DNA from 3 places in the Caballeronia sp. M1242 genome. Region 1 is predicted to be linked to each of the others. Evidence: predicted binding sites of a transcription regulator. Region 1 holds the regulator's gene; each other region holds the start of a gene.
The links. Region 1 encodes LexA, which represses DNA repair genes until DNA is damaged. Its sites were predicted from a motif close to ACTGTATNNNNATACAGT; they were not measured.

Region 1 (2,266 bases):
GCGCCGCGCGCGCCGGAATCGAGCACGCCCGCGTTCTTGTACAGCTTCGCGACGAAGTCCTTCGCGGTTTGCTCGTTGCCGCCCGGCTTGTGCTGCGCGTAGGCCCATGCGGCGAGATAGTTCCAGCGCGCCCCGCCCGACGTTTTCGGGTTCGGCGTGACGATGGAGACGCCCGGCTTCGTGAGGTCGTCCCAGTCCTTGATGTGCTTCGGGTTGCCCTTGCGCACGAGGAAAACGATCGTCGACGTGTACGGCGAGGCGTTATCCGGCAGCCGCTTCTGCCAGTCCGCAGCGACGAGTCCCTTGCCCGCGAGCGCGTCGATGTCGTACGCGAGCGCAAGCGTGACGACGTCCGCCTGCAGGCCGTCGATGACCGCGCGCGCCTGTCCGCCGGAGCCGCCGTGCGACTGCTTGAACGTGACGGTCTCGCCGGTTTCCGCCTTCCACTTCTTGGCGAATGCCTGATTGAAGTCCTGATACAGCTCGCGCGTCGGGTCGTACGACACATTTAGAAACGACGTCTGCGCGTGGGCTTGCGTGCTCGCCGCGACCATCGCGCCGATGCCCGCCGCCGTCAGCGCCAGCGCGGTCAGCGCTTTGCGTGCCCTGGTCCCCAATCCCGCTTTCGTGCTTTGCATTCCCCGTTCTCCGTCTTATCCAATTGACGGAATCAGTCTATCGGCGGGCCTATATGAACAGAAATAATCGTTTTTCAGTCTTTTATATCGAAAGCTGCTAAAGCGGGTCGCCGGCCGTTGCGGGCGGGCGAACGTCGGAGCGTGTTGCGGTTTCGAGCCGAACTTAAAGTAATGCTTGAAAAGCGCCGAATACTGTATAAAAATACAGTCATCTGTTGATCCATACAGTGCACGAGAGGCCCGAGCCAGTGACCAGAACCTCAAAACTTACCGCGCGTCAGCAGCAGGTCTTCGAACTGCTCCAGCGTGCAATCGAGCGCACCGGCTTTCCGCCGACCCGCGCGGAGATTGCCGCTGAGCTTGGCTTCAGCTCCGCTAACTCTGCGGAAGAGCATCTGCGGGCACTGGCGCGCAAGGGCGTCATCGAACTGGCGGCGGGTTCGTCGCGCGGCATCCGGCTGATCGGGGACGCTGGCCGTTCGGAAGACGTTCCGCACCAGTTCACCTTGCCGCACGCGAGCATCATGCAGCTCTCGTTGCCGCTCGTAGGCCGGGTGGCGGCGGGCAGTCCTATCCTCGCGCAGGAGCATATTTCGCAGCACTACGCGTGCGACCCCGCGCTCTTTTCCAGCAAGCCGGACTACCTGCTGAAGGTGCGCGGCTTGTCGATGCGCGACGCCGGCATTCTGGACGGCGACCTGCTCGCCGTTCAGAAGCGCACCGAGGCGAAGGACGGACAAATCGTCGTTGCGCGGCTCGGCGACGACGTCACGGTCAAGCGTTGGAAGCGCCGCCCCGACGGCGTCGAGCTCATCGCGGAGAACCCGGACTACGAGAACATTTTCGTACGGTCGGGCAGCGGAGACTTCGCGCTGGAAGGCATTGCAGTGGGCCTGATCCGCTCGGGCGAGTTCTAGTCAGCGGCGGCAGCGCCCGTTCAAGCATCGCTGCCCGCCTCTTCACGCCACGCACGACGCGGCGCGTTTCGAGTACATCAAGCACGGACGGCAGCCGCTCGCGGCATGCCGCGGTGCGTCCTATCGTCTGGAGAGTCATGATGGAACGTTTTGCCCGTTTGCTGCCCTTTCGCCAGTTCGGCCGTCTGCGTCATCTGCGTGCGTTGATTCCTTGCGGCGCCGCGGCGCCTTCGCGAGCTGAAGCTGCACCGGATCTCTTCGATTCCATGCCCGCGCTGCCGTCTCGCCAGCCTGCGTTCGCGCGCGTGTCGCTGACGCAGACGGTTCACGCGGAGCCGCCGCGGAGCACTCCCGTGCGCGTGTACCGAAGCGAGTCGCGGCTGATCCTCGTCGGCAAGATCGGCGAAGTGTCGCGCATGATCGACCGCTGCATCGACGAAGAGCGCGCCGGTCTGACGGGCGGAACGGTGGCGTGAAGTGGCGGCGAGTTGGGGAATCTGTCGTGCGGCGGCGTGGTCAATCCGGCATTGACCTTCGCTAGAGGCTTGACTGTCGCATGTCCCGCACCGCTCGTTTCATTGTCGCCACGCTCGCCGCCCTATTGCTCGTCGCGGCGCTCGGCTTCGTCTACGCGTCGCCATATATCGTGCTGAACCGCGTCAAGCGCGCCGCCGACGCGCGCGACGCCCAAACGGTCAACCAATACGTCGA
Region 2 (2,266 bases), 830 kb from region 1:
CCGGCTGAATCTGACGCGCGATGACGTAGGCATCCGCTTCTAGCGCGCGGTCGAACGGTCCGTTCGCGATGGACTTCGCGACCAGATAGGTCACGGCAATGCTCATCGGCCAGAGCAGCAGAAGCGGCGCGAGCATCCAGTCGAGAATCTCGCCGAAGAGCGAGCGCGGATGCGTCTCGCTGTCCGGTTCCAGCTCGTCCGGCGGGGCGAAGGGATTGGCGTAGCGCGCGTCGCGCAGCGCGTCGGAATCGGCGGTGGCTGCGTTGGGTTCAGGCGGCGTGCGCGGCGGCTCGTGTGCGCGTTTGCTGGAAACGGACGAGGCCATGCTTGGCCCGGCCTAGTGATGGCTCGGCGGCATCGGCGCGCTCGCCGACGCGCCGTTCGACGCTTTTTCGAGCGTGTAGCCGAGCCCGCGCACGGTGATGATGCGCGCGCCGCTCGGCTCGATCTTCTTGCGCAGCCGGTGGACGTAGACCTCGATCGCGTTGTTGCTGACTTCCTCGCCCCATTCGCACAGGTGATTGACGAGCTGTTCCTTCGACACGAGGCGCCCGGTCCGCTGCAGCAGCACTTCGAGCACGCCCAGCTCGCGCGCCGACAAGTCGATCACCTGATCGCCGATATGCGCGATGCGTCCCACCTGATCGAACGACAGCGAACCGTGCTTGACGACCGTCGGGCCGCCGCCCGCGCCACGCCGCGTGAGCGCGCGCACCCGCGCTTCCAGTTCGTTGAGCGCGAAGGGCTTGGCCATATAGTCGTCCGCGCCGAGATCGAGGCCCTTCACGCGCTCGTCGACGCTGTCGGCGGCGGTCAGGATCAGCACGGGCATCTGCGAATTACGCGCGCGCAGCCGGCGCAGCACTTCGAGACCGGGCATGAGCGGCAGCCCGAGATCGAGAATCAAGAGGTCGAAAGGCTGGAGCGTCAGCGCGGTGTCGGCCTCGACGCCATGCTTCACATGGTCGACGGCGTATCCCGATTGGCGGAGTGATCGGACAAGGCCGTCCGCGAGTATGCTGTCGTCTTCGGCAATGAGGATTCGCATCGTGTGTGCGCCTGATGCGCGGTAGCGCATTGCCGGCACCGCATTTCGCCCGGCGCGGCGGTCTCCAGGGTGTTGTGCGGTTTTTGCGCGGTTCGGGCGACGTGGAAAAAAGCCACGCGCGCCGCAATCGGGCTTGCAAAAACTACTGTTTTTTTATACAGTGTCTGCATCTGTGCGAAAAGCGGGTGAAAGTATGCGGAATCCGCATCGAAGCCCGCGCGCACAAGTCTCAGACGCCGTTCATCATAGCAAAGGACGATTCATGGAAGAAAGCAAGAAAGGCCCGGCTGGCATGACTGCGGAGAAGAGCAAGGCCCTCGCTGCCGCGCTCTCGCAGATCGAAAAGCAATTCGGCAAAGGGTCGATCATGCGGCTCGGCGCGGGTGAGGCGGTCGAAGACATTCAGGTTGTGTCCACCGGCTCGCTCGGACTGGATATCGCGCTCGGCGTGGGCGGCCTGCCGCGCGGCCGCGTCGTCGAGATCTACGGTCCGGAATCGTCGGGCAAGACCACGCTCACGCTGCAGGTGATCGCCGAAATGCAGAAGATCGGCGGCACGGCGGCATTCATCGACGCGGAACACGCGCTCGACGTGCAATACGCGCAGAAGCTCGGCGTGAACGTGCAGGAACTGCTGATCTCGCAGCCGGACACGGGCGAACAGGCGCTGGAAATCGCGGACGCGCTGGTGCGCTCGGGTTCCATCGACATGATCGTGATCGACTCCGTCGCGGCGCTCGTGCCGAAGGCGGAAATCGAAGGCGAAATGGGCGACTCACTGCCGGGTCTGCAAGCTCGCCTGATGTCGCAGGCGCTGCGCAAGCTCACCGGCACCATCAAGCGCACGAACTGCCTCGTGATCTTCATCAACCAGATCCGCATGAAGATCGGCGTGATGTTCGGCAACCCGGAAACCACCACGGGCGGTAACGCGCTGAAGTTCTATTCGTCGGTGCGTCTGGACATTCGCCGTATCGGGTCCATCAAGAAGAACGACGAAGTGATCGGCAACGAAACGCGCGTGAAGGTGGTGAAGAACAAGGTGTCGCCGCCGTTCCGCGAAGCCATCTTCGACATTCTGTACGGTGAGGGCATTTCGCGTCAGGGCGAGATCATCGACCTGGGCGTGCAGGCCAAGCTCGTCGACAAGGCGGGCGCGTGGTACAGCTATAACGGCGATCGCATCGGTCAGGGCAAGGACAACGCGCGGGAATTCCT
Region 3 (2,266 bases), on a different replicon from region 1:
GAAAGAATGGTCACGGTGTAGTGAAAAGCGGCGGACAGACGAATAATCTACGCCCGGCGCGCTCGCGCGGCAACGAACGATGCGCGATTTGATTATCTGGCGTGATGCTAAGACCGGGAGAGGTCAGTCTTCGATCGCATCGAAAGGCAATTCGACCTGTACCGGCGCGACGGAAACGCCGGCTTCGTCAGCGGACTCGAGCGCGCTCACGCGCACGCCGAGCAGTCGCAGTCTTTTGTCGAGCACGATTCGTTTGAGGCACTCGGTGGCTGCGCGACGAATCTCGGAGGCGTCGGCCGTGGCGACCGGAATGGTCAGGTCGCGCGTGACGGTGCGAAAGTCGTCGAAACGCAGCTTGATGCCGACGGTGCGCCCCACGTAACCTTTGCGCGCGAGATCGTCCGCCACGCGCTTGCACAGGCCCGTGAATTCCGCCGAGAGCGTGGCGCGGTCGTGTTTGGGATGCAGGTCGCGCTCGAACGTGGTCTCGCGGCTCATGGACTTGGGCGTGGAACTCACGACGACAGGCCGCTCGTCCTGCCCTTGCGCGATCCGCGCGAGCCATGCCGCATAGGTCGGACCGAAGTGCGATTGCAGAAGGCCGAGGTCGGCGGCCGCGATATCGCCCACGGTCACGATGCCTAGCGCTGCGAGCTTGTCATTCGCCTTGGGCCCGATGCCGTTCACCTTGCGCGCGGCCAGCGGCCAGATGCGCGTGGGCAGGTCGTTCATCGTAAGAATGGTGAGACCGTCGGGCTTGTCCAGTTCCGAGCCGATCTTCGCAAGCAGCTTGTTCGGCGCGATGCAAATGGAACACGTAAGGCCGGTCGCTTCGCGCACCGCGTCTTTCATGCGCTGACCAATGTCCGCGGAATCGCCGGGCATGTCGGTGACGTCGATATAAATCTCGTCGATGCCGCGGTTCTCGATCTGCGTGGTGAATCCGGCAATCGCCGCTTTGAAGAGGCGCGAGTAATGCCGGTAAGACTCGAAATCCGTCGGAAGAAGAATGGCGTCGGGCGCGAGCTGGGCCGCTTTCATCATGCCCATTGCGGAGAACACGCCGAACTTGCGCGCTTCGTACGTGGAGGTCGTCACCACGCCGCGGCCCGCGTAGTCGCGCAATCGCTTGAAACGGCGCGTGCCGTCCGCCAGCGTCTCGGGCGCGGCATTCCGGCCGCCTCCGACCACCACCGGCTCGCCGCGCAGTTCCGGATAGCGCAGCAGCTCGACCGACGCGAAAAACGCATCCATGTCGAGGTGCGCGATACGGCGCGGCGGCGTCTGCGAGGCGAACGAGGAAGGCAGTGAGGCGTCCATCGACGGCGAAAGGCGAGCGCAAAAGCAACAGCAAGAGCAAGAGCGCTTAGGGCCGAAGTCGAAAATGGCTTACTGTACATTCATACAGTGCTTTTCGCCAGCGGCCTTTCAGTGACGCTTCAGTGGCTACTCTGCCGCGCGCTGCTCCGCGAGCGCGCGGCGGCAGTCGTCGAAGACCTGCCGGACCACATCCGACTGGTAGTTAAGGTCTTCGCTGTCGAGAATCTCCTCGACGGCGTCGCGCGCCCAGTCGGCCTCGAGTATCGCGCAATGACGCGCGGCCAGATCGCGCGCAATGGCGGCGAGCTTCGCGACCGTCAGCCAGTCCGCGAGCCGTTCATGCCTGTCGAGCCACTTGTGCGCGGCCTGCACATGGAAAGCCGCCGCCGGCCAGTCTCCGTTCAGATAGAACGCGCCCAGACTGCCGCATGTCAGCCAGCAGAGCAATTCGACGCGGTCCCGGGCACTCAAGGTACGAGGCACATCGTTCATGGCGGCGCTCACGAAGGACGTTTCGACGAGAGGTACGTCAGCGAATACGCTGCGTTCCGTATGAATTCCGTATGAAACAAGATAGCACGGGATGGTGCGGCGCGGCAGTGGCTTGCAAGAAAGGCATCGTGTGCTGACGAACGCATGAATCGCGGCTAAGAATTCCCTGCCTCGCGACGAAGGAGCATGTCAAAGGCGGTAAGTTAGACCGCGCCAGCAGTGCGTGGCGCGCCGGGATACCATGACGAGTCGAACCGCGCGTGCCCGCCGCGGATCGCGTCCTCTTTCATCAGATCCCGACCGCATGCCCCAACACAAGCAGACCGTCCGTCCCCTCGTCATTGCCGCAGTGATGGCCTCGATGGCCATGGTGGCGATCGAAGCCACCATCGTTTCGACTGCCATGCCGCAGATCGCCACGCAGCTCGGCGGCCTCAATCTGTATAGCTGGGTC

Region 2: the regulator LexA is predicted to act here: its motif matches at 1,193-1,210, upstream of recA (recombinase RecA).
Region 3: the regulator LexA is predicted to act here: its motif matches at 1,392-1,409, upstream of dinB (DNA polymerase IV).

What each region holds. Positions count from the first base shown of each region.
Region 1 covers NZ_CP071129.1:1,280,562-1,282,827, reverse strand. The annotation lists gene JYK05_RS05960 (sulfate ABC transporter substrate-binding protein) at 1-638, opposite strand, end outside; gene lexA (transcriptional repressor LexA) at 887-1,555, shown strand; gene JYK05_RS05950 (hypothetical protein) at 1,696-2,031, shown strand; gene JYK05_RS05945 (DUF2939 domain-containing protein) at 2,112-2,266, shown strand, end outside.
Region 2 covers NZ_CP071129.1:447,565-449,830, forward strand. The annotation lists gene JYK05_RS02115 (sensor histidine kinase) at 1-325, opposite strand, end outside; gene JYK05_RS02120 (response regulator transcription factor) at 338-1,048, opposite strand; gene recA (recombinase RecA) at 1,311-2,266, shown strand, end outside.
Region 3 covers NZ_CP071130.1:1,169,022-1,171,287, forward strand. The annotation lists gene JYK05_RS18830 (TauD/TfdA dioxygenase family protein) at 1-14, opposite strand, end outside; gene dinB (DNA polymerase IV) at 124-1,320, opposite strand; gene JYK05_RS18840 (hypothetical protein) at 1,447-1,812, opposite strand; gene JYK05_RS18845 (MFS transporter) at 2,117-2,266, shown strand, end outside.